3 regions of the Bradyrhizobium sp. BR 1433 genome follow, and region 2 is predicted to be linked to each of the others. Evidence: predicted binding sites of a transcription regulator. Region 2 holds the regulator's gene; each other region holds the start of a gene.

Region 1 (9,820 bases), 550 kb from region 2:
AGTCGACTGACCCGGTGTTCACCACCACGCTGACGCTCGACCTCGGCGACGTCGTACCGTCGATGGCCGGACCGAAGCGGCCCGAAGGCCGCATCGCGCTGCCGGCGGTGTCGACCGGTTTCGCGACCGCGCTGGTCGGCGAATACAAGAAGCCCGAGGGCGAGCAGAAGCGTTATGCGGTCGAGGGCCGTGACTTCGATCTCGGCCATGGCGACGTCGTGATCGCGGCGATCACCTCCTGCACCAACACCTCGAATCCGAGCGTGCTGATCGGTGCCGGCCTGCTGGCGCGCAAGGCGGCCGCCAAGGGCCTCAAGGCCAAGCCGTGGGTGAAGACCTCGCTCGCGCCGGGCAGCCAGGTGGTGGCGGAGTATCTCGCCAATTCTGGCCTGCAGGCCGATCTCGACAAGGTCGGCTTCAACCTCGTCGGCTTCGGCTGCACGACCTGCATCGGCAATTCCGGCCCGCTGCCGGAAGACATCTCGAAGTCAATCAACGAAAACGGCATCGTCGCCGCCGCCGTGCTGTCGGGTAACCGCAACTTCGAAGGCCGCGTCTCGCCCGACGTGCAGGCGAACTACCTCGCCTCGCCGCCGCTCGTCGTCGCGCATGCGCTCGCCGGCACCGTGACCAAGGATCTCGCGGTTGAGCCGCTCGGCATCGGCAAGGACGGCAAGCCGGTGTTCCTCAAGGACATCTGGCCGACCGCCAAGGAGATCAACGCCTTCATGAAGAAGTACGTCACCGCGACGATCTTCAAGAAGAAGTACGCCGACGTGTTCAAGGGCGATACCAACTGGCGCAAGATCAAGACCACGGAAAGCGAGACCTATCGCTGGAACATGAGCTCGACCTATGTGCAGAACCCGCCCTATTTCGAAGGCATGAAGAAGCAGCCCGATCCGGTCACGGACGTAGTCGACGCGCGGATCCTCGCGATGTTCGGCGACAAGATCACCACCGACCACATCTCGCCGGCCGGTTCGATCAAGCTGACCTCGCCCGCCGGCAAGTTCCTCAGCGAGCACCAGGTGCGCCCCGCCGACTTCAACCAGTACGGCACGCGGCGCGGCAACCATGAAGTGATGATGCGCGGCACCTTCGCTAACATCCGCATCAAGAACTTCATGCTGAAGGGCGCGGACGGCAATATTCCGGAAGGCGGTTTGACCAGGCACTGGCCCGACGGCGAGCAGATGTCGATCTACGACGCCGCGATGAAGTACCAGCAGGAGAGCGTGCCGCTGGTGGTGTTCGCCGGCGCCGAATACGGCAACGGCTCGTCGCGCGACTGGGCCGCGAAGGGCACGCGCCTGCTCGGCGTGCGCGCGGTGATCTGCCAGAGCTTCGAGCGCATCCATCGCTCCAACCTGGTCGGCATGGGCGTGCTTCCGCTCACCTTCCAGGACGGCACCTCGTGGTCCTCGCTCGGCCTCAAGGGCGACGAGAAGGTCACGATCCGCGGGCTGCAGGGCGATCTGAAGCCGCGCCAGACGCTGACGGCCGAGATCGTCTCCGCTGACGGCGGCAAAAAGGATGTCCCGCTGCTCTGCCGCATCGATACGCTGGACGAGCTCGACTACTATCGCAACGGCGGCATCCTGCATTATGTGCTGCGCAAACTCGCGGCCTAAGGCCCCTTTGTTTGAGCATGGTCTGTCCGGAAAACCGCTTCACACTTTTCCGGACCATGCTCCAACGCGGATTTGTGATCGGTGCCTCACTGCTTAGTGAGTAGCGGCTAAAAAGAAGGCGGCCTATGAAAAGGCCGCTTTCTCGCGTTTTGGGGCACGCAAGTTCAGGGACAGACTTCATGCTCCGTACAATTACGGATGGAAATCATCACGACTGGTTCGCAGTATGACAGCGATGATGGCCTATAACTGTATCTCGCGATGGTCCAGCGCCCTTGGTATCTGCGCAATCGTCGCGATCATCCGCCCCGCCCACGCCGATCCGCGTGCCGTCGTCGAACTCTTCACCTCGCAGGGATGCTCGTCCTGTCCGCCCGCGGACAAGATCATCGGTGACCTCGCGAAGGACCCCAACGTCATCGCGCTGAGCATGCCGATCGACTATTGGGACTATCTCGGCTGGAAGGACACGCTGGCCGATTCCCGTTTCAGCGCGCGCCAGAAGGCCTATTCGCATGTTCGCGGCGACCGCGACGTCTACACGCCGCAAGCCGTGATCAATGGCTCCGCGCATGTGATCGGCAGCGATCGCGCCAGTATCGAGGACGCCATCAAGGACACCGAAAGGAGCGGCAGCGTGATGTCGGTGCCCGTGACGATGACGCTGAGCGGCAAGCAGATCAACGTGTCGGTCGCCGCATCGAAGTCGCCGGCCGTGTCGCGCGGCGAGGTCTGGATCTGCTCGATCTCGAAGTCGGTGCCGATCTCGATCGCGCGCGGCGAGAACCGCGGCCGCGAGATCACCTACCACAACGTCGTGCGCAATCTCCTCAAGGTCGGTGACTGGAACGGTTCGTCCGGGAGCTGGACCGTGCCGCTGGAGAACATCACGCGTGACGGTGTCGATGCTGCGGCGGTGTACGTCCAGGACGGCAACCGCGACAAGCCGGGCCCGATGCTCGGCGCTGCCTTCACCTCACTTCACTAGCGCCTCGCTGCGGTAAGGCGCGATGCGCTGGCTTCCGCCGGTCGCACGCATGTTTTCGTGCAGCCGCATGGCGACAAACCTGCATTCAGTGATCTGCCGAAAGGAAGGCGCCGGTGCTTGGCGCGCGCGTCTTGCTTGCGCAGGTCCCAAAACAAAAAGGACCAACTTTCGTTGGCCCAGTGTTGGGATTTGACTCCCCTGCGAACAGGCCCGATCCCGACGGCCCCGGGGGGCTGGGGGCTGAGGAATCCGGAACCGAAAGGACCGGGCCAACGCAGGATTTCCTTTTCGCAGGGCAGCGGGGCGGGCGATGGGCGGAAGTGGGGCAGCAATATGATTCCGCTAACGTTCCCGTGACTCTGCGGTTTTTCGGACAATCCGCCGCGCGCGGCGGTGGTTAAGGCCCGGTTGCATTGCGATTGGCCCCTTGCGGGCCCGCGCGCTTAGCGCGATCATGTCACTCTCGTGACGATCCCGAAGAGGGGCCTTCGGAACCCGATCGCCACCGAGGTGACAGGAGGCGCTCGATGAGTTTGATCTCGGAGGACACTGATCCGAGCGGGAGTCGTGCCGCGGCGCGCACCGCCGCCGCGACCCCTCAGCCCAATCGCGTGACTTTCAATCGACTTGAACTCAACCGCATTCTCAATCTCTACGGCCGCATGGTCGCCGACGGCGAGTGGCGCGATTATGCGATCGACTTCCTGAAGGACCGTGCCGTGTTCTCGGTGTTCCGGCGCGCGTCGGAAGTGCCGATCTACCGGATCGAGAAGGACCCCCGGCTTGCGCGCAAGCAGGGCATGTACAGCGTGATTTCCGCGACCGGCCTGATCCTGCGCCGCGGCCACGAACTCGAACGCGTGCTGCTCGTCATCGACCGCAAGCTGTCGCTGGTCTAAGCGCGCCAGGTCAGTCTGCTTGTAGCCCGGATGGAGCCAACGGGGCGCGCGAACGCGCTCGATGGCAGGCTCCGCTCAATCCGGGGCCGTTGAGGCCGCGGATCAGCCTGTCCCGGATTTCGCTTGCGCTTCATCCGGGCTACATCACATCTCGCCTCGCCCAAAAGAAAAGCCCCGGCGGAATGGCCGGGGCTTGGATTTGATCGGCTCGCTCGAGGCGCTTAGTCGCGCTGGCCGAGCAGCTGCAGGAGCAGCGTGAACAGGTTGATGAAGTTCAGGTAGAGCGACAGCGCACCAGTGATTGCCGCACGCTCTGCCATCACGCCACCCTGCGAGGCGTAGCCGTAGATGTAGTCGTTCTTCAGCCGCTGGGTGTCCCAGGCGGTGAGGCCCGCGAACACCAGCACGCCGACCACCGACACGATGAACTGCAGCGCCGAGCTCGCCAGGAACAGGTTGACCAGGCTCGCGATGATGATGCCGATCAGACCCATGAACAGGAACGAGCCCATGCCGCTCATGTCACGCTTGGTGGTGTAGCCGTAGAGGCTCAGCGCACCGAACGTTGCCGCGGTGATGAAGAACACGCGCACGATCGAGGTGTGCGTGTACACCAGGAAGATCGACGACAGCGACAGACCCATCAGCGCCGAGAACACCCAGAACAGGAGTTGGGCGGTCGCGGGCTGCAGGCGGTTGATGCCGGCCGAGATGACGAACACCATCGCCAGAGGGGCGAGGATGAACAGCCACTTCAGCGGGCTCACGAACATCGCGTAGCCGAACTGCGTCAGATAGGCGTTGCCGAACTTGGCGACGGCGGCCGACTGGTCGGTCGTCACCGCACCCATGTAGACGCCGAGCGCGGCGAGGCCGGTGATGGCCAGGCCGATGCTCATGTAGTTGTAGATGCGCAGCATGTAGGCGCGCAGACCGGCGTCGACGGCCGCAGCGTCAATGCGCCCGGCGGCCCGGCCGAAAGGAGAAGCGTAGTTGCGGTCTAGGTCCGACATGGTCGAATTCCCGTGGTTGGTCCCGGTGGAGCGCAAGGGATTTGCGGCGCCGGTCGTAAATCTATCTCAGATGGCTCGGTTTGCGGAACATTAATTCCGTGTCATTCAAACCGACTATCCGACCCGATTGGTATGTGGGAAATTAACACATCCGACGCAAGCTTCCACGCGCGGCCGAATGTCGCTCTGCCCTAGCATCATAGGCAAAAACGGCGCTCGCGCCGCTACATTTTGTCACAAATTCCGCAACACTGAGGCCGGCTTCTGGTTTAGCGCGAGCAGCGTCCCGGCGAGCCCCAGTCCGACCGTGACGACCAGCGCGGCGACCACGACCAGCGCGGCGCTGCCGGCCTGCCAGATAAAACTCAGCGTCATCAGCCTAGTCACGATCAGCCAGGCCGCGATCGAGCCGGCGATCACCCCGAACACCGCGGTTGCAAAACCGATCATCAGATACTCCAGCGCGTAGGCGCCGAGCAGTCGCACCCGCGTGGCGCCGAGCGTCTTGAGAATCACGGCGTCATAGACGCGGTGGCGGTGTCCGGCGGCGAGCGCGCCGCCGAGCACCAGGATCGCGGAGATCAGCGTCACGGCGCTGGCGCCGCGGATCGCCAGCACCAGATTGCTGACCACGCTGCCGACCGTCTCCAGCGCCTCGCGGACCCGCACGCTGGTCACCATCGGGAACGCGTCGGCGACCTGCTTGATGATGCGCGCGTCGTCGGCGGAATCGGCGTGTGGTTCCGTCAGGGTCGCGACATGGCTGTGCGGCGCACCCCTGAAGGCATTCGGCGAGAACACCAGCACGAAATTGATGCCGAGGCCCTGCCAGTCGATGTTGCGCAGGTTGGCGATTTTCGCCGGCACGTCGCGTCCGAGCACGTTGACGACGATCTCGTCGCCGATCTTCAACGACAGGCCGTCGGCGATCTTCTTCTCCATCGAGACCAGCGGTGGCCCGCTGTAGTCCGGCCCCCACCATTCGCCCTCGACGATCTTCGAGCCCTTGGGAATTTCGCCGGTGTAGGTCAGGCCCCGGTCGCTCTGCAGCACCCACTCCGAATCGACCGATGGCTTGAGCTGGTCGGCCTTGACGCCGCGCGCGGCCACGATCCGTCCGCGCAGCATCGGTACATCCTCGACGGTCGAGCCGGCGGCGACCTTCGCCAGGAAGGCATTGAAGCGGTCGGCCTCGGTGGAGGGGATGTCGATGAAGAAGAACGACGGCGCCCGCTCCGGCAGGGCGGCCAGGAATTGCCGGCGCAGATTGCCGTCGATCTGGGTGATGGTGACGAGCACCGCCAGCCCGAGCCCCAGCGACAGCACCACCGACGGCGTCAGCGCACCCGGCCGGTGGATGTTGGCGATCGCCAGCCGCAGCATGGTCATGCGGCTGCGCGGCAGCCGCCGCGCCACCGCCATCAGGAGCTCGGCGATTCCGCGCAGCAGCAGGAACACCGCGATGGACGAGGCGACGAACACGGCGGCGACTCGCTTGTCATAGGCAAGCCCGATCGCGACGCCGATCAGGAGCGCGATCACCACGGCCATCAGCGCCAGATAGCTCCAGCGCGGGCGATGCCACTCGCTGGCGACGGTCTCGCGGAACAGCGCCGCGACCGGCACGTCATGGACGCGGCCGAGTGGCCACAGCCCGAAAGCCAGCGCGGTGAGCTGGCCGTAGAGGAAGGACAGCGCCAGCTCGTCGGGATGCAGCGCGGGCACCACCGGCAGCGGCAGCAGCTTGCCGAACAGGCCGACGATGACGAAGGGCAGCGCGGCGCCGAGCACGAGCCCGATCACCGAGCCGATCCCGGCCAGCACCACCACCTGCGTGCAGTAGATCGTGAAGACGTCGCGGCCGGTGGCGCCGAGCGCCTTGAACGAGGCGATGACGTCGCGGCGCCGGTCGATATGGCTCTTCACCGCGTTGGCGACGCCGACACCGCCGACCAAGAGCGCCGCGAGGCCGACCAGGGTCAGGAACTGGGTGAAGCGGTTGATGGTGCGCTCGAGCTGCGGCGAGGCATTGCTGCGGCTGCGGACCTCCCAGCCGGCCTCCGGCGCGGCGGCCCGCGCGCCGTCGATCAGCGCGGTGGTGGCGCGATCATCGTTGGCGCCGTCAGGCAGCTTCACGCGGTAGATCCAGCGCACCAGGCTGCCCGGTTGCAGCAGGTCGGTGGCGTGCAGGCTGGCTTCGCTGACCAGGAAGCGCGGCCCGAGGCCGACGCCGCCGGCGAGCTTGTCGGGCTCGGCCACCACCACGCTGCGGATCTGGTAAGTCGCACTGCCGATGGTGACGCGGTCGCCGAGCTTCAGGTCGAGCCGCGCCAGCAACGTCGAATCGGCGGCCGCGCCGTAGACGCCGTCGCGTTCGGCCAGCAGATCGGCGACCGGCATGTTGGGCTCGAGCGTCAGCTCGCCGAGCATCGGATATTTGCCGTCGACGGCCTTGAGCTCGACCAGCGCCAGCTTGCCGTCATTGCTGCGGGCCATCGCGCGCAGCGTGGCCGCGATCGAAACCTCGCCGCGCGTGCGCAGATAGGCGACCTCGTTGGGTTTGGCCTCGCGCGAGATCAGCGAGAATGCGACGTCGCCGCCGAGCAGCGTACGTCCCTCGCGGGACAGGCCGTCGCCAAGGCTCGCGGCGACCGAGCCGACGCCGGCAATCGCCATCACGCCGAGCGCGATGCAGGCGATGAACACGTAGAAGCCGCGCAGGCCGCCGCGCAATTCGCGCAGCGCATAACGGAAGGCAAGCGACGACGCGCGGCCCTGCACCGCGACTTCGGACGCGATGCTCATGTCGTGGATTGTCCGTCGATGCGGCCGGAGCGCAGCCGCACGACGCGGTCGCAGCGCTGCGCGAGCGCGAGATCGTGCGTCACCAGCACCAGCGTCATGCCGCGCTCGGCGTGCTTGGTGAACAGCAGGTCGACGATCTGCTTGCCTGTCGTCTCGTCGAGATTCCCGGTCGGCTCGTCGGCAACGAGGATCGCGGGATCGGGCGCGAGCGCGCGCGCGATCGCGACGCGCTGCTGCTCGCCGCCGGAGAGTTGCGTCGGATAATGATGCAGCCGCTCGCCGAGCCCGACCGATTGCAGCTCCTGCGCGGCGCGCGCAGCGGCATCGGGATTGCTGGCGAGCTCGAGCGGCACCGCCACGTTCTCCAGCGCCGTCATGGTCGGGATCAGATGGAATGACTGGAAGACGATGCCGACCTGGCGGCCGCGGAAGCGCGCCAGCGCATCTTCGTCGAGGGCATTGAACGAGGTGCCGTTGACGACCACTTCTCCACTGTCAGGACGTTCGAGCCCCGCCATTACCATCAGCAAGGTCGACTTGCCCGAGCCCGACGGGCCGATCAGGCCGATGGCCTCACCCGCTGCCACACGAAGGCTGATATCTTTGAGGATATGGACCCGTGCCGCGCCGGTGCCGAGCGAGAGATTGACGTTCCTGACGGCAATGGTGTCCGGCTCGACGTCGGTCAGTGAAGAGGATTCGATGAGACTGTCCATGGTTCGGTCATATGGCACTTCCGCGTCTGCGGTCGAGGGCCGGTTGAGAATCTTCGTGCACATACTCGTGTTGCTTATGGGCTTGATGACGGCGGCCAGCGCGCAGACGCCAAGGCTGGAGAATGGCCCGGCGAAGCAGATCAAGATGGTGGTTCTGGGCGATTCCCTGAGCGCCGGGTACGGCCTCCCGGGCCCGGCGGCATTCCCGATCCGGCTGCAAAAGGCGTTGGAAGCCAAGGGGATAAAGGTCGAGATGAGCAATGCCGGGGTGTCCGGCGACACCGCCTCGGGCGGCCGCGAGCGGCTCGACTGGTCGGTGCCTGATGGAACCGATGCCGTGATTGTCGAGCTTGGCGCCAACGATGCCTTGCGCGGCATCGATCCCGCCGTCACGCGTGCCGCGCTCTCCGACATCATCACAAAGTTGCAGGCGCGCAAGATCGCCGTGCTCTTGTGCGGCATGCTCGCGCCACCGAACTATGGCAGTGAGTATGCAGCGAAGTTCAACGCGATCTATCCGGATCTCTCGAAGACCCTTGGCGTGCCGCTCTATCCGTTCTTCCTCGATGGGGTTGCCGCCGACGCGAAGCTCAACCAGGCCGACGGCATGCATCCGACGGCAGCAGGTGTGGACATCGTTGTGAAAAATATCCTGCCCACAGTGGAGGCATTTCTCGGCGCAATATCAGGGCAACGCAGTTGAAGCGCAGGCAGTGAGCCGTGCCGTGTCCGTAGGTTTACGAGCTGTTAACGGGTCATGCTTCGCAGAGTCACATATCTCGGGTACAAATAGGCATCGGTGATTCGTCGCCGGGCCGTTACAGGGTGCGGGCTCCCAAAACCCGCGCCAAGCATCGAGGATTATTGCGATGCCGCGTCTGTTCACTGGACTGGAAATTCCGGCCGATATCGGCCAAACCCTCTCCAGCTTGCGTGGCGGCCTTCCCGGCGCACGCTGGATCGATCCCGAAAATTATCACGTCACTCTGCGCTTCATCGGCGATATCGATGGCATGTGGGCCAACGAGATCGCGACGATGTTGTTTCGGGTAAACCGCAAGCCGTTCGAGGTCAAATTGCAAGGCCTGTCGAGCTTCGGCGGACGCAAGCCGCGCGCGGTGGTTGCCGCCGTCGAGCCGAGCCGGCCGCTGATCGAACTGCAGGCCGAGCTCGAGCGGATGATGCAGCGGATGGGGCTCGATCCCGAGGGCAGGAAATTCACGCCACATGTCACGCTCGCTCGTCTGCATGACGCTTCGAGCCAGGACGTCGCGGATTATCTGTCCGTGCGCGGCTACTTCCCGAGCCGCAGCTTCCTGGCGGACCGCTTCGTGCTGTTCTCGTCGCGCGCGTCGACAGGCGGCGGCCCCTATGTGGTCGAGGATTCCTACGCGCTCTGCGCGTGAGGTGCCCTAAGATCGCGGCTTGAGGCACCCGACGCGGCTCATGCGGCCGGCTGTGGTATGCAAGGGCTCGTGCTTGCATACCTGCCTGCATAGCCACTGGCACAATTCACGGCTTGCAATTTGCCGCACACTAGGGCCGTAAGGTGGGCTCATGCTGTCCACCTCGCCCAGTTCCTTTCTCGAGCTCTACAAATCCCTGGTCGCCTCCGGCGCGATCGAGGCCGATCCCGCCCAGGCCCGCGCCGCCGAGGCATTCGGCGCGCTGGATGAGCGGCTCGCGAGCTACAAGCCGCAGCGCAAGCAAGGCCTGTTCGGGCGGCTGTTCGGCGGCGACAAGGACGACAAGCCGCCGCGCGGGC
Region 2 (9,820 bases):
TGGAAGATGTCGCTGGCGGATTTCGCGGCCTGCTTCACCTTGTCGAGCGCCTTCGCGGCGACGCCGGGTTGCGGCGAATTGGTCGCATCGGCCGTCGCAGCGGGCTGCGTCGCATCAGGCTTTGCAGCCTCGGTCTTGCCGTCGGACGAAAGCGCTGCATGCTGGTCGGTCTGCGCGCGCGACGGCGCGACCGCGAGCAGCGCCAGCATCGCCACGGCGCACAGACCTCGCCCTGCGGAAGCGCGAAAAGGGAAGGCAAAACGCATTTACTCTGCTTCCTTAATTCTGCTGCACCGGGCCCAGATGGGCCGCATCGATCACGAATTTCGCCAGTGCGCGGCCGAGACAGGCATGAACCTTCTTGGCCAGATCGACACCATGCGAGGTGCTGAACAGGTCAAAATATCCGGCGTCGCTCCACTGCTTCATAATCGCGAACCGGTCGAACAGCGGAACGTCGTGCTGCTGCGCCACCACCTTCATGTTGTCGAGATAGGGCGGTGCTGAGATCATCGTCTCCGTACGCGGGCTGTATTGCAGATTGACCAGCACCACGTCGGTCCCGGCGTCCCGCAACGCAACAACGCCTTCGTTGATGGCGGTACGGAAATCGTCGGGATCGATTGCTCGCATAGCATCGACGGTTCCGGTCTGCCAGATAACCAAAGTAGGCTTTTTTGCTTCAACAAGCTTAACAAGAGTTCCCGCGGTCTCCTCGGCGGTGCTCTTTCCCTGTAATTCTACGGATAGATCGATCGTCGACGACGGCAACGCTTCCTTCAGCGCCGCCTGCAGCGTGGCCGGATAGGCGCTCGCCTCGTTGCCCTGGATGGTCGAGGAGCGGCTGCCGACCACCAGCACGTTGAGCGGCCGGTTGGACTTGATGGCGTCGGTGACCTTGGGCAGCGAGCTCTCGCTCGTAAGCAGATAGGCGGGCACGTCGCAGGGCGGCGGCGGGGGCGGCTCCGCGGTGTCGCCGGCGCACGCGGGCGCCGCCGCCAAACCGGCCGTCAGGCAGGCTGCGAGCAGCGTCAGGCCCAGCATCGTCCGCGCGGACTTCATGCTCCCCCTCCCGCCAGATCGGCGTTGCCGGCGGCGCCTTTTTCGAGGCGCCTTTGTCGGCGGAGTGCTTGTACCACGAAATGATCCACGCCATGCCGCACATGATGAGGATGCCGCAGACGCTGATCAAGGCGTGCAGTGCAGCACCGCCAGATACTTCGGCAAGCACGAAGTGACCGGCGAAGGCGAGGAAGACCCCGAGGCAGAATATCTCAAGCGAATGCTGGCCACACAGGATCAAAGGTCGCAGCCAGGGCGATTTCAGCCCCGGCCAGTCCCTGGGCAGGAAGCGCACGGTGAGCGCGGCGAGCGCCAGGAAGTGCGCGAACCGCAACACGTCCAGGTCGGTCTTGTTGATCGGATACATCCATTGCTCGATCACCTTCGGCATTATGTGGCCGAGCTGCGGCACGTACCAGGTCAGCGTCACGAAGAACGCCGCGACCAGATAAACGATGCAGATCCACATCGTGATATTCGACGACAGTATCCGCGACATCCGCCGCGCCCCGCCGAGCGCGCACCAGGCGCCGAACACGAACAGCAATTGCCAGGCGAACGGATTGAACGCCCAGAAGCCATTCGGATAGGCCGAGAGATAGAGGTCGAACTGCCAGGTCAGCGCGTAGAGCACGACCGAGAGGCCGAGCGTGACGTCGGGCTTCCATTTCATCAGCCACAGGATCAGCGGCAGGAACAGCATCAGCACGATATAGAGCGGCAGCACGTCCATGTTGACCGGACGGAAGCGCAGCAGCAGCGCCTGGACGATGGTGACGTCGGGCTGCTTGAGGAAATCCATGATCCCCATTTCCTCGCTGTAGAGCGGGTTCTCGAACGAGGTCGCGACATAGGAGATCTCGGCGAGGAAGATCGTGAACAGGAAGACGTGCGCGACATCGATCTGCCAGACCCGGCGCAGGATGCGCGCCGTCGCGATCACGAAACCGCCCTCCAGCATGGCGCGGCCGTAGACGAAGGCTGCGGTGTAGCCGGAGATGAAGATGAAGATCTCGGTGGCGTCGGAGAAGCCGTAATTGCGGATCGTCAGCCAGGTCAGAAGATTGGTCGGCAGATGATCGATGAAGATCAGCCACAGCGCGAGCCCGCGGAACAGATCGAGGCGGAGCTCGCGCTCGCCGGTCGCCGGCAGCGTGATCGCGGGCGCAGCAACCTTCGCCTCGGCCTCAACCTTTACTTCGGCCTTGGCGTCAGCCACCGGCGAACCGGCTATGGGGTCGGCAATCGAGCTCATCAAACACCGTGTCGGCCGCGGACGCCCCGCACGCCGTGCTGAAAAGATAATATCGGTCCGCGAGTTGCCGACAAAGCACGGAGTGCGGCGGCATGCGGCCGCGCTTTAGAGCGGAACTATGTTGAAACCGCGATGAACGGGCCGCCCCAAATCCGGCTTTCCAAGCCCGCCCTTTCGCGGCCTGGCAGGCGATTGGTTCCGGCGGTTCAATTGGCTATGATAGCGCCCTGTTTGAGCATGATCCGGTCGAAAACGGACCATGCGCCAGGACCATCGGATTGAGCCGCATGTACCGCGCCGTTACCCGCCAGATCGAAGTCACCGTCGAGCCGAACTTCATGCCGGAGCGCTCGTCGGTCGACCGGCGCGAATATTTCTGGTCGTACAAGATCGTGATCGTCAATTCGGGCCCGGAAACGGTGCAACTGCGGACGCGGCACTGGATCATCACCGACGCCACCGGCCGCCGACAGGAAGTGCGCGGCGAGGGCGTGGTCGGCGAGCAGCCGGTGCTCGCGCCCGGCGAACGCTTCGAATACACGAGCGGCGTGCCGCTGCCGACCGCCTCCGGCTTCATGACCGGCAGCTATCAGATGGTCACCGAAGCCGGCGAGCGCTTCGACATCGACGTGCCGACATTCTCGCTGGACAGCCCGAGCCCGGGCGGCAAAAGGGTGCTGAACTGACGCCTGCGTAGCCCGGATGGAGCGAAGCGCAATCCGGGGCAGATGCATCCGCGGTTGGAGCGGCCCCGGATTTCGCTGCGCTTCATCCGGGCTACGATGACGAACGCGTCTACTCCACGCCGGCTTCCTGCGGCGTGAATTCATACACCGACGAGCAGAACTCGCAGGTCACGACGACCTTGCCGTCCTTGACCATCTCGGCGCGGTCGTTCGGCGCAAAGCTCTTCAGCATCGACGACACCGCATCGCGCGAGCAGGAGCACTGCGCGCGCAGCGTTTGCGGGTTGAAGACGCGAACGCCGCGTTCGTGGAACAGGCGATAGAGCAGCCGCTCGCCGGACAGATCGGGATCGATCAGCTCGACGTCCTCGACGGTCGAGATCAACGACTGGCCCTCGACCCAGGCGTCATCGTCCGGCACGCTATGCGTGCCCGTGCCTTCCGGCGCATCGCCGGGATGCAGATCGGCCTGCTTGGCGCGCTCGGGCGCCTTGGGCAGGAATTGCAGCAGGATGCCGCCGGCGCGCCAGCGCAGCTTGCCGCCTTCGCCGCCGCGCATCTCCTCGCCGACCGCAAGCCGCACCCGGGTCGGGATCTGCTCCGAGCGCAGGAAATATTCGTGGGCCGCCTCTTCCAGGCCGCCGCCGTCGAGCGCGACCAGTCCCTGGTAGCGGCTGGTGTTCGAGCCCTGATCGATGGTCATCGCAAGGTGGCCCTTGCCGAGCAGCTCGCCCGAGCTCTGGCCGTTCTTCAGGCGCGATGCGTCGTAGCGCGCATAGGCGCGCAGCCGGTCGGGCGCCTGGAAATCGACGATCAGGAGCGAGACCGGACCTTCGGTCCGGGTCTGCAGGATGAAGCGCCCCTCGAACTTGACCGACGAGCCGAGCAGTGTGGTCAGCACGATCGCCTCGCCGAGCAGCTTGCCGACCGCGGGCGGATAATCGTGCTTGTGCAGGATCTCGTCGAGCGCGGGGCCGAGCCGGGTCAGCCGGCCGCGCAGGTCCAGCGCGCCGACCTCGAAGGCCAGCACGGCATCGTCGACCGGAACCGCTGACGGCGCGCGAACCGGCGCCTCGGGCGTGATTTTGATGTCGGGGGATTGTGAAACCATGGCGCTCTATCTGGGATCTCGGACCATGAAATAAAGGGGTTCACTAACGCGGATGGTTCCGTCGTCCCTGCGAAAGCAGGGACCCATAACCACCGATGTGAGTTGCTTGCATCAAGCTGGTGCCCCAGCCTTCGCAACAATTGACAGCGGTGGTTATGGGTCCCGGGTCGCGCTTCGCTTGCCCGGGACGACAACGCATACTGATCTACGACGACGCGACCGCGTCGAAACACCAGGCCAGAATGCCTTTCTGCGCATGCAGGCGGTTTTCCGCCTCGTCGAACACCACGGATTGCGGCCCGTCGATCACCTCGTCGGTGACCTCCTCGCCGCGATGCGCGGGCAGGCAGTGCATGAACAGTGCGTCCGGCTTGGCGAGCGACATCAGCTTGGCATTGACCTGATAGGGCCGCAGCACGTTGTGGCGGTGCTCGCCCTCCTTGTCGCCCATCGACACCCAGGTGTCGGTGACGACGCAGTCGGCGCCGCGCACGGCGGCTTCCGGATCGGCGCCGAGCATGATCGGCGCGCCGGTCGCCTTGATCCAGTCGCGCATCGGCTTCTTCGGCGAGAGCTCCGGCGGGGTCGCGACATTGAGCTGGAACTTGAACCGCTCGGCGGCATGCGCCCAGGAGGCCAGCACGTTGTTGTCGTCGCCGGTCCAGGCCACGGTCTTGCCCTCGATCGAGCCGCGGTTTTCCTCATAGGTCATGAGGTCGGCCATCACCTGGCAGGGATGCGAACGCCGGGTCAGGCCGTTGATGACGGGAACGGTGGCGTGAGCAGCGAGTTCGAGCAGCGCGTCATGGTTGAGGATGCGGATCATGATCGCATCGACATAGCGCGACAGCACGCGCGCGGTGTCCGCGATGGTCTCGCCGCGGCCGAGCTGCATCTCGGCGCCGGTCAGCATGATGGATTCACCGCCGAGCTGGCGCATGCCGACGTCGAACGACACCCTTGTGCGGGTCGACGGGCGCTCGAAGATCATCGCCAGCGTCTTGCCTTCGAGCGGCTTCCTGCCCTTCTCATGCGCCTTCAGCTTCGCCTTCATGGCGGCTCCGGCGGACAGCATGTTGCGCAGTTCGCCGAGCGGCAGCTCGTTGATATCGAGAAAGTGACGGACCGGCTTGCTCATTATCCAGCCGCCTTCTTCGGCTGCGCCGCCGACAATGTCGCGCAGGCGCGCTCGAGCGCGGTGATCGACTGGTCGATCTCGGCCTCGGTCACGATCAGCGGCGCCAGGAACCGCACCACATTGTCGCCGGCGCCGACGGTGAGCAGCTTCTCGCTGCGCAGCGCGGCGATCAGGTCGCCCGACGGCACCACGGCCTTGACGCCGATCAACAGCCCCTCGCCGCGCACCTCCGACAGCACGCCGGGATAGCGGTCGACGACGGAGGCGAGCTTCTGCTTGAGCAGCAGCGACATCTTCTGCACATGCTCGAAGAAGCCGGGTTTCAGCATGACGTCGAGCACGGCATTGGCGGCGGCGACCGCGAGCGGATTGCCACCGAAGGTCGAGCCGTGTGAGCCGGGCGCCATGCCGGCAGCAGCCTGCGCGGTCGCCAGCACCGCGCCGATCGGGAAGCCGCCGCCGAGCGCCTTGGCCAGCGACATCACATCCGGCGTGACGCCGGTGCGCTTGTAGGCGAACAGCTCGCCGGTGCGGCCCATGCCGGTCTGCACCTCGTCGAAAGCGAGCAGCAGGCCATGCTCGTCGCACAGCGCGCGCAGCGCCTTGAAGAACGCCTGCGGCGCCGAGCGCACGCCGCCCTCGCCCTGCACCGGCTCGATCAGGATGCCGGCGGTGTGCGGGCCGATCGCCTTCTTCACCGCCTCGATGTCGCCATGCGGCACCTGGTCGAAACCGTCCATCGGCGGGCCGAAGCCCTCGAGATATTTCGCCGAGCCGGTCGCCGCCAGCGTGCCCAGCGTGCGGCCGTGGAAGGCGCCCTCGAAGGTGATGATGCGGTAGCGCTCGCCATGGCCCTTGGAGAAGTGATAATGGCGGACCAGCTTGATCACGCCCTCCATCGCCTCGGCGCCGGAATTGCAGAAGAACACGAAGTCGGCAAAGCTCTGCTCGCACAGCCGCGCGGCAAGCACCTCGCCGTCCGGGCTCTTGAACAGGTTCGACATGTGCCAGAGCTTGGTCGCCTGTTCCTGCAGCGCCTTGACGAGATACGGATGCGCGTGCCCGAGCGCGTTGACCGCGACGCCCGAGGTGAAATCGAGATAGCGGTCGCCGTTGGTTGCGATCAGCCAGGCGCCCTCACCGCGCTCGAAACCGAGATCGACCCTGGCGAAGACGGGGAGCAGATGCGACGTGGCAGCGTTGGTCATGGCGATCACTGACGGCTTTTGAGCCGACAATTGCCGCGCGCCTTGACGCCAGCGCAGCAACGGCCAGCTTCGGAAAACAAAACGGCCGCCTTTGCGGGCGGCACGTGGCGGGCATTGTATGCTGCGGTCGGTAAGTGTCAATCGCCACGAAGTGGCCTTCCTGCAATGCGAAACGAGCGCAATCCGGGGCATTCCGGTGCGGTGGAAAAGCCTCATCGCAACGCTTAACTGTGTGGGAACATGTGGACGCACGGCCGCGGACTCTTGCGCCAGAGTCACGCCATATTGTAGCGTTTGGCCTGTCGGGTACGACATCTCGTGCGGCGGTACTGGACCCTCTAAGTAGCCTTTGTGTCTCGCGTAAACGTTCGGGCGCAACACCGTGCCCGGCGAGGGCTAAGGGATTCTGGCCGCAGGGATATTTGTCCAGATTGGCTCGCAGCGCCGCTCCAATGCTTGGCCGGCGCTACGCGAAGGGAAGAATGCGATGACTGTATTGACCTGGTCCGACGATCGCGTCGAGCAGCTGAAGAAGCTCTGGGAGTCCGGCCTGTCGGCCAGCCAGATCGCGGCGGAACTTGGCAATGTGACGCGAAACGCCGTGATCGGCAAAGTGCATCGGCTCGGCCTCTCCGGCCGCGCCAAGGCACCCTCCACGGCCGCGCCGCGGCAGCGCAAGGCCCGCCCCGCCCAGCACATGATGCGGGTGGCGCGCCCGGTCTCGCGCGGCAACACCGCGCTGGCGCACGCCTTCGAGGCCGAGATGGAGCCCGATCCGATCTCCTACGACAATGTGGTGCCGATGAGCCAGCGGCTGTCGCTGCTCGAGCTCAACGAGGCCACCTGTCACTGGCCGGTCGGCGATCCCTCGAGCCCGGAATTCTTCTTCTGCGGCGGCAAAGCGCTCGGCGGCCTGCCCTATTGCGCGCATCACTCGCGCGTCGCCTACCAGCCCGCCGCTGATCGCCGCCGGCCGTCGGCGAAACCGCAGATCAAGTGAGCACTCGGGAAAACGACGGAAGACCTCAAAAACAAATCCCCGCGAAAGCGGGGATTTTTTTGTGGCCTCCACCGTCATTGCGAGGAGCGTTAGCGACGAAGCAATCCATCGTTCCGCGTTTGCGGTGAAATGGATTGCTTCGCTACGCTCGCAATGACGACGCTGGATGGGCCGGGGCTAAGCCAACGCCCGTTACGGCTGCGGCTCGGCCTTGGCAAAGCGGTCGTCGAGCGCGTAGCCGGCGCCGCGCACGGTGCGGATCGGATCCTGCTCGCGGCCCGGATTGAGCAGCTTGCGCAGGCGGCCGATATGCACGTCGACGGTGCGCTCGTCGATGTAGATGTCGCGGCCCCAGACGCTGTCGAGCAGTTGCTCGCGGCTGAACACGCGGCCGGGATGCTCGAGGAAGAATTCGAGCAGGCGATACTCGGTCGGCCCGAGATCGATGGGACGGCCCGAGCGCGCCACGCGGCGCTTCTCGCGGTCGAGCTCGATGTCGCCATAGGTCAGCACGGTCGCAAGCCGCTCCGGGCTGGCCCGGCGCAAGAGGCCTTTCACCCGCGCCAGCAACTCCGGCACCGAGAACGGCTTGACGATGTAATCGTCGGCGCCGGTGGCAAGCCCGCGCACGCGCTCGCTTTCCTCGCCGCGCGCGGTCAGCATGATGATCGGAAGCTGCTTGGTCTCGGGCCGCGCCCGCAGGCGGCGGCACAACTCGATGCCGGACAGGCCCGGCAACATCCAGTCGAGCACCACGAGGTCGGGAACGCGCTCCTTCAGCCTTGTATCCGCATCGTCGCCGCGCCCCACCGTCTCGACATCGTAGCCTTCCGCATCGAGATTGTAGCGCAACAGCGTCGTCAGCGCTTCCTCGTCTTCGACTACCAGAATGCGTGCGCTCATCGGTCTAAGTTCTTTCTCTGTGGTGATCCGTTGCCCAGACGCAAACCGAAACGCTTACTTCCTCGAGCATAGTCCCCGCGGAAACGAGTTGTCGCGAGGATCATCCAGTTTCGCTCTTGCCGGTTCCGCGCTTGCCGATCATGCCTCAGTTGCCCGGCACCGTGGTGGCAAAAGTGGTCATGTCGCCCTTCGGGCGCTTGTCGGTGATCTGCTGGCCCTCGATCATGTAGAACACGGTCTCGGCGATATTGGTGGCGTGATCGCCGATCCGCTCGATGTTCTTGGCGCAGAACATCAGATGGATGCAGAACGAGATGTTGCGCGGATCTTCCATCATGTAGGTGAGCAGTTCGCGGAACAGCGAGGTGCAGATCGCATCGACCTCCTCGTCGCCCTTCCAGACGTTCATCGCCGCCGGCAGGTCGTGCGCGGCATAGGCGTCGAGCACCGACTTGACCTGCGACAGCACGAGGTCGGTCATGTGCTCGAGGCCGCGGATCAGCTTCAGCGGCTGGAAATCGCTCTCCAACGCCGCGACGCGCTTGCCCATGTTCTTGGCGAGGTCGCCGATCCGCTCGAGGTCGGTGGCGACGCGCATCGCGCTAACGATCTCACGCAGGTCGATCGCCATCGGCTGGCGGCGGGCGATCGTCAGCACCGCGCGCTCTTCGATGTTGCGCTGCAGATTGTCGATCTCGATGTCGGCGGCGACCACGCGCTTGCCGAGCGCGACGTCGCGACGGATCAGCGCGTCGACCGACTCGGTAATCATCCGTTCGACCAGGCCGCCCATCTCGGCGACCAGGCGGGTCAACTCCTGCAGGTCGCTGTCGAATGCCTTGGCGGTATGTTCAGAAGCCATCGCTTGTCTCCCTCAACCATGATCCCGGGGATCATGGTATCGTGTCGTGAATTTTAGCATGACCTGATCGGAAAACCGGTTTCCACTTTTCCGGATCATGCGCCGGTCAACCGAACCGGCCGGTGATGTAGTCCTGGGTGCGCCGATCGCTCGGTGAGGTGAAGATCTTGTTGGTGTCGTCGAACTCGATCAGCTCGCCGAGATACATGAAGGCGGTCTTGTCGGAGACGCGCGCCGCCTGCTGCATGTTATGGGTGACGATCGCGATCGTGTAGTCCTCGGAGAGCTCCTGGATCAGCTCCTCGACCTTGGCGGTCGAGATCGGGTCGAGCGCCGAGCACGGCTCGTCGAACAGGATCACCTCGGGGCGCACCGCCACGGTGCGCGCGATGCACAGGCGCTGCTGCTGGCCGCCGGAGAGCGACAGGCCGGAGGCGTTCAGCTTGTCCTTGACCTCGTTCCAAAGCGCGCCGCCGCGCAACGCCTTCTCGACCCGGTCGTCCATCTCGGACTTCGAGATCTTCTCGTAGAGGCGGATGCCGAAGGCGATGTTCTCGTAGATCGTCATCGGGAACGGCGTCGGCTTCTGGAACAC
Region 3 (9,820 bases), 4.4 Mb from region 2:
TCCGCAACCTTGAATTGATCGGCGTTCGGGAATTCGGTTAACGCCAACTCAGCGGCGCCGGTACAGTTTTATCCGCCCGCGCTCGAGGTGGCCGCTGCCCCTCCAACAACACCAGTCGGTGGCTATGGGTCCCGGCCTTCGCCGGGACGACATTAGTGATGGCGGAACGATCCCATCCCCAACTCATGCGAACACGACATTTTGTCATGGCAGTTGCATTTTTTGCATTGCATCATATGATGACAATAATTCAATCAAATCCCCGACATTGAAGGGACTCCTGCCATGGCAACCAGCACCGATCCCGTCGTCATCCTCTCCGCCGCCCGCACCCCGCTCGGCCGCTTCATGGGCGAGCTCTCGCCATTGCCGGCGCACAAGCTCGGCTCGCATGTGATCGGGGCGGCGCTCGAGCACGCAAAACTCGCGCCCGAGCGTATCGACGAGGTGTTCATGGGCAACGTGCTGACCGCCGGTCAGGGGCAGGCCCCTGCCCGCCAGGCCGCGCGCGGCGCCAGACTGCCGGATGCCACCGGCGCCACCACCGTCAACAAGGTCTGCGGCTCCGGCATGAAGGCGACCATGCTCGCCCACGACATCATCAAGGCCGGCTCGGCCGAGATCGTGCTGTCCGGCGGCATGGAGAGCATGAGCAATGCGCCGTATCTGTTGCAGAAGGCGCGCGGCGGGTATCGCGCCGGCCACGACCGCATCATCGATCACATGATGATGGACGGGCTCGAGGACGCCTATGAGACCGGCCGCTCGATGGGCGATTTCGGCGAAGCGACCGCGGAGGCCTATCAGTTCACCCGCGCCGACCAGGACGCGTTCGCGATGGAGACGTTGAGCCGCGCCCGCAAGGCGGTCGAGGGCGGCGCCTTCAAGGCCGAGATCGCCCCGATCACGCTCGCCGAGAAGGCCGGCCCGCGCATCGTTGCCAATGACGAACACCCGCTGAAGGTCGATCCAGCGAAAATCCCCGGCCTGAAGCCGGCATTCCGCGCGGGCGGCACCATCACGCCGGCCGCCTCATCGGCCAATGCCGACGGCGCCGCAGCACTGATCCTCAGCCGGCGCTCGCTCGCCGATCGCGATGGACTGCCTGTTCTGGCCGAGATCAAGGGCCACGCTACCCACAGCCAGGAGCCGCAGTGGTTCACGACAGCGCCGATCCCGGCGATCAGAAAACTGCTCGACAAGGTCGGCTGGAGCGTCGGCGATGTCGACCTGTTCGAGATCAACGAGGCGTTTGCGGTGGTCGCGATGGCGGCGCAGCGCGACCTCGGCATTCCCAGGGACAGGCTGAACATCAACGGCGGCGCCTGCGCGCTCGGCCATCCGATCGGCGCCACCGGCGCGCGGCTGATCGTGACGCTGCTGCACGCGTTGGAGGCGCAGAACCTGAAGCGCGGCGTTGCGGCGCTGTGCATCGGCGGCGGCGAAGCCACCGCGATCGCCGTCGAGCGGGTCGCGCACTGATCCGGTATGCCGTCATTGCGAGCGAAGCGAAGCAATCCATCTCTTTTCACAAACCGAACGATGGATTGCTTCGTCGCTTCGCTCCTCGCAATGACGGTTAGTTATGAAAGGCGTCCATGAGGCAGTACGACGGCCTGGCGCCTGAGTCCGAAAACGAGGGAACTATGGCATTTTAGCCATGGCTCTCTCGTGCCATATTGCGCATCACGCAAAGCTTTCATCGCAATCGATCCGGAACACAATGATCTCGAACTGGCTTGCTTCCACCCTCGCCCGCCGCAACATCCACTACGGCTGGGTGATGGTGGCCGTGACTTTCCTTGCCGCGCTGATCTCCGCCGGCACCGTCGGCGCGCCCGGCGTGTTCATCGTGCCCCTGCAGAAGGAGTTCGGCTGGTCCACCGCCGAGATTTCCTCGGCGCTGTCGATCCGCTTCATCCTGTTCGGGCTGATGGCGCCGTTCGCCGCCGCGCTGATGAACCGCTACGGCCTGCGCAACGTGACGCTGGCGGCGCAGCTGATCGTGGTCTCCGGTCTATTGGCCTCGCTCGCCATGACCCAAGTCTGGCAGCTCATCCTGCTGTGGGGCGTCGTGATCGGAATCGGCACCGGGATGACCGCGCTGGTGCTCGGCGCGACCATCGCGGCGCGCTGGTTCGTGGCGCGGCGCGGCCTCGTGGTCGGCATCCTCACCGCAAGCGTCGCGACGGGACAGCTCGCCTTCCTGCCGCTCCTGGCGACGCTGACCGAGCGCTACGGCTGGCGTGTCGCGCTTGGGCTGGTCTGCGTCATGCTCGGCGTCGCCGCCTTTGCCGTGCTGATGGTGATGCGCGACCGGCCGAGCGACGTCGGCCTGCGTCCGTTCGGCGACGAGGGAAGCACGCCGCTTCCCGCGCCGCCGCCGGCCAATGCGCCGATCGTGGCCGCCGCGCTCGGCACGCTGCGCGACTCCGCGAAGTCCTCGGTGTTCTGGATCCTGTTCGCGACCTTCTTCGTCTGCGGCGCTTCGACCAACGGCCTGGTCCAGGTTCACCTGATCCCGATGTGCCTCGACTACGGCATCCCGCAGGTGCAGGCGGCAAGCCTGCTCGCCGCGATGGGGATCTTCGATTTCTTCGGCACCATCGTCTCGGGCTGGCTGTCGGACCGCTACGACAACCGCTATCTGCTGTTCTGGTATTACGGCCTGCGCGGCCTGTCGCTGCTGTTCCTGCCGTTCTCCGACTTCACGTTCTACGGGCTGTCGCTGTTCGCGATGTTCTATGGCCTCGACTGGATCGCGACGGTGCCGCCGACGGTGCGCCTCACCGCGCAGCGCTTCGGCGCCGAGCGCGCCAATCTGGTGTTCGGATGGATCTTCGCCGGCCACCAGCTCGGCGCAGGCGCCGCCGCGTTCGGCGCCGGACTGTCGCGCACGATCTATCAGAGCTACCTGCCGGCGTTCTTCATTGCCGGTGCGCTGTGCATCTTTGCCGCGCTGATCGCGCTGGCGATCGCGCCGCCGCAGCCGAAATCGGTGGCGGAGCCTAAGCCGGTCGCGGCCTGAGGCCGCCGCCTGCGCGACGTCCGCCGGTCAGTACGACAGGATGGTGCGCATCCCGAACACCACACTGTCCTTGATCCGATGCGTTTGCGTCGGATCGTTGGGATCGACGGCGCCGCCGCCGGGATGGGCGATGTATTGAAACATCGGCTGCATGGTGAAATTCGGGTTCACCACGTGCTGGTAGGTGATCTCGAGGATCGCCTCGTAGTCGCGGATCGGATACGGCGTGCCCGTGAAGATCTGGGTGTCGCGGTCGAGCGCACGCGCGGCGTCGGAAATCCTGGCATAGATCGCGGCGCATAGATCGCGGCGATGCCGAACCGATCGTCCGAATACGCCTCGCTGAAGCCGGTGAACAGGAAGCCGCCGTCGACATAGGTGCTGATCAGGTTGCGGTCCGACGGGCTGACCGAGGCGCGCATGAAGAACGCGACGCCCCTGTCAGCGTCCGGCCTGGCGCGCGCAAGCAGCTGCTCGTAGACCATGAAGATGCCGTTGTCCCGCCGCAGCCAGCGCGTGTCGCCGGAGCTGTTGGGATCGGCGAGCGACAGCCCGTCGGCCGAGAAGCGCTGGTCGGCAAACGAGCCCATGTGATACCAGGCGCCGCCGGTGATGGTCGCCGGCAGCCTGCTCTCGCCGATCTCGAACTTGTATTTGAGCTGGCCGATCCACCATGGCGGATCGTTGACCCGGAAATTGAGCCCGTGGGCGTTCAATATCTGCGGATCGTCCGTCCCCTGCGGCGGCGAAGCCGAACCGTCGAACAAGGCCAGATAGGCGGTGATGCGGTCGGACAGATTGGCCTTGAACCGGATGCCGGGCACCGCAAGTGGCGGCGACGGTCCGCCGGCCGGCAGAATGGTGCCGACAATGCCGGGCCAGCCGAGCGCCGAATTGATGAAGATGTCGTCGTACTGGCTGTCGATGAACTCGACGTCCGAGCCCTGCTGGCCGACGCGCACCGAGAGTTTGCCGCCGAGCAGCTTCTGCTCGATCCAGAGTTCATAGAGCCGCGTCGCCGGCAGCGACTCGACGCCGGACACCAGGAACAGGTTGCCGACATAGCTCCGCGACAGCCCGTCGCCGTGGATCTGGTACATGTTGGCGTGGAAGGTCGCACCGGTCCAGCCCATCGCCTTCTCGAGGTCGATGGTGGTGCCGAGATCGAGACGGCCGGTATAGGCCGCGCCGTTGCTGACACCGCCGGAGACGTTGGAAAACCCCTCACCGATATAGGTCAGGCTGAACTGGTAGCCGGCCTCCTCGAGCGCAGCCCGCGTATTAGCAATCCGGTCGGCGACCGGCTTGTCTTCCGCATGCGCCGGCGCGCCGAGCGCGAGGGCCGCGGCTACCAACATCGCGCGGGAAAGAACTCTGCACATCGGGAATGCCGCGGTGCGCTCGCGCTATTTGACGATGCCGAGCCGCCGCATCAGCAGATAGGCCAGCAGCGCCGACCCGATCAGAAGGCCGGCCGCGACCAGGAACCCGCTGTCGACGTCGGTCAACGGCAATCCCTTGGTGTTCATGCCGAAGATGCCGGTGACGAGCGTCGGCGGCAGCAGCATCATGGTGACGACGGACAACGCGTGGAGGTGCTTGTTGCTCTCCTCCTCGAGCTTGAAGCGCAGCTCCTCCTCGAGCAGGCGGCTGCGCTCGTGCAGTTCGACGATGTCGTGGTCGAGACCGTCGAGCCGCTGCGCGAGCTTGCCGGCCTGCAGCCGCAGCGCCGGGCTGAGATTGTCGGTGCTCTTCTGCTCGAGCCGGTGAAACAGCACGCGCAGGCCGGCGAGCTGGCGATGCAGTCGCACACAGGTGCGGCGCATCCGGCTCAGATTCTTGCGCAGCTCCGATCCGGTATCCTCGGCGAGCACCCGCTCCTCGATCGCATCGATATCGGTGCCGATCTTGTCCGCCATGCGGTCCATGGTGTCGGCGATCTCGTCGACGATCTTCTCCAGCAGCGCCGCGACGCTGCCGACGCGATGGCCGCCCTCGAGCACGCGGCGCGTCGCATCGGCGGAGCACAGCGCCTGATGGCGGCCGCTGACCAGGAGGCGTTCGGTCATCGCAAAGCGGAGAAAGCCGGTCTCCCGGGTCGCGGCGTCGATATCCCGCACCAGATCGGAAAACACGCCGTAGACGCAATTGTCGACGACGTGGATCTGCTGGAAATTGTCATTCGACAGCAAGAGATCCCGCGCGAGCTGCGGGATGTGCATGTTGGCGATCCATGCCCGGGTGCGGACGTCGGTCAGGTTGAAGTGCAGCCACAACCTTCCGTCGTGGCTCGGCTCGATCGGCGCATCGATCGGAAGCGCCTCGGCGCGGCCGTCGTGGTGCAGGCGGAACGCCCAGACCAGACCGGGGACCGCCTCACGGGTCAGCAGCGACCCGACCGGAGCGGGAGGTGGATCAGCCAGCATGGCCCGCCCCCAAGTCAATCGACAACGCAACCGCGCGAAATGACATCTTCAAGACCTCGCCCACGCGCAACGCTGAGCAAGCGCGTCCCCTCGACGCAACATAGGAGGACGCGCCTGTTACAGTTTTATGTCAGCGACCGCCCTACTCCGCCGCAAGACCGGTCGGCGCCGCCGCCTCCGCGGCCTCCTTGTTGTAGTCGTGCACGACGCGGCCGAACGGCAGCGTCAGATCGGCGAGGAAATGATGCGCGCCGACGACACGCTTGACCGGGAAATCGGCGACCGGTGCATTGACATGCGGCACCAGGTGCAGCCGGCCGGGTCCGATCCAGGAGCCCTTGACGACGATGTCGGTGAGGTTGATCGCGACCAGCTGGCAGACCTCGAGATGGCCGTCGACGCCGGGGATCATCTTCAGATTAACTTGCGTCTTCGACAGCGTGGCGCGGGTGACGTCGCCATTGCCCGCCATGCTCTCGTGCTTGTAGCCCATCGTGCCCATCGCAACGAGCTGGCCGGCATATTCCAGCGTGCCGGTCAGCGTGTCCTTGACGATCTCGAGCTTGGGATGGGCGTATTTCTTGGGAAAGCCCCAGATCTCGCGGCCGGCCGCGATCGGCGGATCATCGTCGAGATACATCTGGCAGACGAAGTTGACCTCTTCGCCATTCAGGCGCGCGGGGATCACGAGGCCGGACTCGGTGTAGCTGCCGAAGCCGGAGCTGTCGGGCATCTTGATCCATTCGTAATGCACGATCGCCTGCTCGATCGGCTCCAGCGGCTCGGGCAGGCCGGCGCGGATCAACTCCGGATCGGTCTCATAGGTGATGACGAGGAATTCGCGATCGATGAAGCGATACGGACCGGCGGGATAGCTCGGGCCGGCGGCCGGCATCGACGGAAGCTTGAGCAGATCTTCCCTGCGCATCGCAATAACCCCCTGTTTGAAAAGTTTGCCCGAAAGCTAGCGGCCGAGATTGACAGCGATGTGAGGAATTTCCGTCAGGCGCATGACCTGCGTTTCGTGGTGGAGCCCAATGCTAACCATGCAAGCGGGCATGCCGGATGCGCCGTGCGCGGGCGCCGCAATTGTCATCACGGCGTCATCGGCGCGCTGAATTCTCGCCGCGAATTTTTGGAGTGTCTGATATGGACGCGCGAACCCCGCATTTCGACGATATCGATCACGCGACGCCGGGCTGGCGTCCGGAAGGCTGCGATCGCGTGGCCCTGGTCCTGCAGGGCGGCGGCGCACTCGGCGCCTATCAGGCTGGCGTCTATCAGGCGCTGCATGAATCCGACATCGAGCCCGACTGGGTCTGCGGCGTCTCGATCGGCGCGATCAACTCCGCGATCATCGCCGGCAATCCGCCCGAAAAGCGGCTCGAGCGGCTGCACACATTCTGGGATCGCATCACCAGCCGCAAGATCTGGCACTACACCCCGGACGGCGACATCTTCCGCAAGGCGCGCAATTTCACCAGCTCATGGCTGACGACGACGCTCGGACAACCCGGCTTCTTCACCCCGCACCAGGCCAATCCGTGGTTCAGCCCGGCCGGCGCGCGCACCGCCACCAGCTACTACGACACCACGCCGCTGCGCGAGTCCTTGCTCGAGCTGGTTGATTTCGACCGCATCAATTCCAAGAAAATACGGTTCGCGGTCGGCGCAGTGAACGTGCTCTCCGGCAACTTCATCTATTTCGACAATGCCCATGACGAGATCATTCCCGAGCACATCATGGCGAGCGGCGCGCTGCCGCCAGCGCTGCCGATGGTGAAGGTCGGCACCGATCATTTCTGGGACGGCGGCATCGTGTCCAACACGCCGCTGCAGCATCTGCTCGACCAGGAAGACAACATGAATTCGCTGGTGTTCCAGGTCGACCTGTTCTCGGCGCGCGGCGCGCTGCCGCGCGACATCCAGGACGTGATGGCCCGGCACAAGGACATCATGTATTCGTCGCGTACCCGCTACAACACCGACGTCTATCGCAAGACCTACAATCTGCGCACCGCCCTGCACAATGCGCTGGGAAAGATCCCCGACGATCAGCTGTCGGACGAGGAGCGCCAGCTCAAGAAGGCAAACGCTCGGCTGCCGGGGATCACGCTATTGCAGCTGATCTATCAGCAGAAGGCCTATGAGGGCGACGCCAAGGACCACGAATTCTCCGGCACCTCGATGCGCGAGCATTGGGTGAGCGGGCACGAGGATACCAAGCGCTCGCTGAAGCGGCGCGAATGGATCAAGATGCCCGAGAACGGCATGGGCATCGTGATCCACGACGTGCATCGCGAAGCGGAGTAAATACGTGTCGTCATTGCGAGGAGCGCGGCGACGAAGCAATCCATACCTCAGCACATGGTGATATGGATTGCTTCGCTACGCTCGCAATGACGATTGAGGCGCCGCTTACGGCCGCGTCGACATGTTGCTCGGCGGACCAGCCTTGCGGATCGGTTCGGCGAGGCGCGCGAACTCGCAGAGCAGCGAGCGCGTCTTGCGCGGATCGATCACCTCCTCGACCCAGAACTTCTCGGCCGAGCGGAACGGCGAGCGCAGCTTGTTGAGGCGATCCTCGATCTCGCGCAGCTTGGCGGCGGGATCGGCGGCCGCATCGATCTCGGCGCGATAGGCCGCCTCGATGCCGCCCTCCAGCGGTAGCGAGCCCCAATAGGCCGACGGCCACGCGTAGCGCATCGAGAAACGGTTGGCCGGCTGATGCACCACGCCGGCGACGCCGAAGGCGTTGCGGATGATGATGGTGCACCACGGCACCGTGCTCTGGTTGACCGCCGCCATCGCCCGCACGCCATGGCGGATGGTCGCCGTCTTCTCCGCCTCGAGCCCGATCATGAAGCCGGGGCAGTCCATCAGGTAGACCACCGGCAGATGGAAGGTCTCGGCGAAGTCGACCCAGCGCACCACCTTCTGGCAGGCGTCCGCGGTCCAAGAGCCGCCATAGTGGAAAGGATCGCTGGCGAGCAGCAGCACCGATCTGCCCTCGATCCGCGCCAATCCGGTGATGATCGGGCGGCCGAAATTGGTGCCGACCTCGAAGAACGAGCCCTTGTCGACGACGGCGTCGATGATCGGCCGCATCTTGTAGACCTGCCGGCGGTTGCGCGGCACGGCCTTGAGCAGCGATTCCTCGGCACGCTCCGGATCGTCGGTGCAGGGAATGGTCGGCGGCAGGTCGTAGACCGACGGCGGCAGATAGGACAGGAAGCGCCGCGCGTAGTCGAACGCCTCCTCTTCGGTCTCGACGGCCTGATCGATCGCGCCGGCGCGGGTCTGGATGTCTGCGCCGCCGAGCTCCTGCTTGGTCAGATCCTGACCCAGGCGCTTCACCACCGGCGGGCCGGCGACGAACATCGCGGAGCTCTTGGTCATGACAGAGTAATGCGTGGCGGCAAGCCGCGCGGCACCGAGGCCCGCGACCGAGCCGAGCCCGAGACCGACCACCGGCACGCGGGCCAAATTGGCGGTCGTGTACCAGTACCAGCGCGTGCCGCCGACGCCGCCAGGCAGATTGGCCGCGCCCCTGCGTCTCGATCGTCTTCACCGAGCCGCCGCCGCCGGAGCCCTCGATCACGCGAACGATCGGCAAGCGGAAGTCGTGCGCCATCTCCTCCGCCATCAACGGCTTGGCGGAAATCGATGCATCCGCCGAGCCGCCGCGCACGGTGAAGTCGTCGCCGACCACGACCACGGTGCGGCCGTCGACCCTGGCGCGGCCGAACACGCAGTTCGCCGGCGTCAGGTGCTTGAGTTCGTTGCTCTCGTCATATTCGGCGATGCCGGAGATGGCACCGACCTCGTGAAAGCTGCTCTGGTCGACGAGCTTGTCGATGCGCTCACGAACCGTGAGCCGGCCCTGGTCGCGTTGCCGCTTGACCTTGTCAACGCCTCCCATCTCCCGCGCGAACGCTTCGCGGCGGGCGAGGTCGTCGAGTTCCGGCTTCCAGTTCATTCACTGCTCCCGTCTTGAGGATTTTGTTGTTATGGGCGGTCACCGGAAGCGACTTGCGTTCGATCCGATTGCTGAAGATGTCGCCGTCGGCGCCTTCGAGCAGGCTGCCGAGTGCGGCCGCGAGCTCGACCATTTGCGGCGCCACCTCACGATGTAGCCGCGCCTCGTCATACATCGCCGAGAGCAGGCCGATCGTGGTGACCACATAGGTCTGGTACTGCGGCGACCACAGCGGCACCGCGACGCCGTTGATGTGCGGGCTCCACAGGCCGCAGGCGACGACGTAGCCGTGCTCCTGCAAATGCCGGCGGTTGGCCTCGATGCGCGGCGTCAGCATCTTGGCGCTGTCGGGCAACTCGCCTTCCATCTCGGCGATCAGCGCGTCGC

The links. Region 2 encodes PhoB, which activates phosphate uptake and scavenging genes when phosphate is short. Its sites were predicted from a motif close to TGTCATNNANCTGTCAT; they were not measured.
Region 1: the regulator PhoB is predicted to act here: its motif matches at 3,077-3,093, upstream of ACSKB9_RS23255 (DUF2794 domain-containing protein).
Region 3: the regulator PhoB is predicted to act here: its motif matches at 6,545-6,561, upstream of ACSKB9_RS41360 (acetoacetate decarboxylase).

The regions. Positions count from the first base shown of each region.
Region 1 is NZ_JBPUGG010000001.1:4,816,655-4,826,474, reverse strand. It holds gene acnA (aconitate hydratase AcnA) at 1-1,634, shown strand, start outside; gene ACSKB9_RS23260 (DUF1223 domain-containing protein) at 1,861-2,622, shown strand; gene ACSKB9_RS23255 (DUF2794 domain-containing protein) at 3,150-3,521, shown strand; gene ACSKB9_RS23250 (Bax inhibitor-1/YccA family protein) at 3,743-4,534, opposite strand; gene ACSKB9_RS23245 (ABC transporter permease) at 4,769-7,339, opposite strand; gene ACSKB9_RS23240 (ABC transporter ATP-binding protein) at 7,336-8,055, opposite strand; gene ACSKB9_RS23235 (arylesterase) at 8,111-8,758, shown strand; gene thpR (RNA 2',3'-cyclic phosphodiesterase) at 8,925-9,461, shown strand; gene zapE (cell division protein ZapE) at 9,613-9,820, shown strand, end outside.
Region 2 is NZ_JBPUGG010000001.1:4,262,975-4,272,794, forward strand. It holds gene ACSKB9_RS20785 (SGNH/GDSL hydrolase family protein) at 1-209, opposite strand, end outside; gene ACSKB9_RS20790 (SGNH/GDSL hydrolase family protein) at 280-1,062, opposite strand; partial or broken gene ACSKB9_RS20795 (OpgC domain-containing protein) at 1,059-2,317, opposite strand; gene apaG (Co2+/Mg2+ efflux protein ApaG) at 2,605-3,003, shown strand; gene ACSKB9_RS20805 (Hsp33 family molecular chaperone) at 3,113-4,114, opposite strand; gene argF (ornithine carbamoyltransferase) at 4,320-5,252, opposite strand; gene ACSKB9_RS20815 (aspartate aminotransferase family protein) at 5,252-6,460, opposite strand; gene ACSKB9_RS20820 (GcrA family cell cycle regulator) at 6,948-7,460, shown strand; gene phoB (phosphate regulon transcriptional regulator PhoB) at 7,653-8,363, opposite strand; gene phoU (phosphate signaling complex protein PhoU) at 8,509-9,225, opposite strand; gene pstB (phosphate ABC transporter ATP-binding protein PstB) at 9,332-9,820, opposite strand, start outside.
Region 3 is NZ_JBPUGG010000001.1:8,634,334-8,644,153, reverse strand. It holds gene ACSKB9_RS41385 (acetyl-CoA C-acyltransferase) at 286-1,482, shown strand; gene ACSKB9_RS41380 (MFS transporter) at 1,724-3,028, shown strand; gene ACSKB9_RS41375 (carbohydrate porin) at 3,056-3,268, opposite strand; gene ACSKB9_RS41370 (carbohydrate porin) at 3,196-4,386, opposite strand; gene ACSKB9_RS41365 (transporter) at 4,435-5,454, opposite strand; gene ACSKB9_RS41360 (acetoacetate decarboxylase) at 5,597-6,382, opposite strand; gene ACSKB9_RS41355 (patatin-like phospholipase family protein) at 6,604-7,767, shown strand; partial or broken gene ACSKB9_RS41350 (acyl-CoA carboxylase subunit beta) at 7,873-9,433, opposite strand; gene ACSKB9_RS41345 (IclR family transcriptional regulator) at 9,363-9,820, opposite strand, start outside.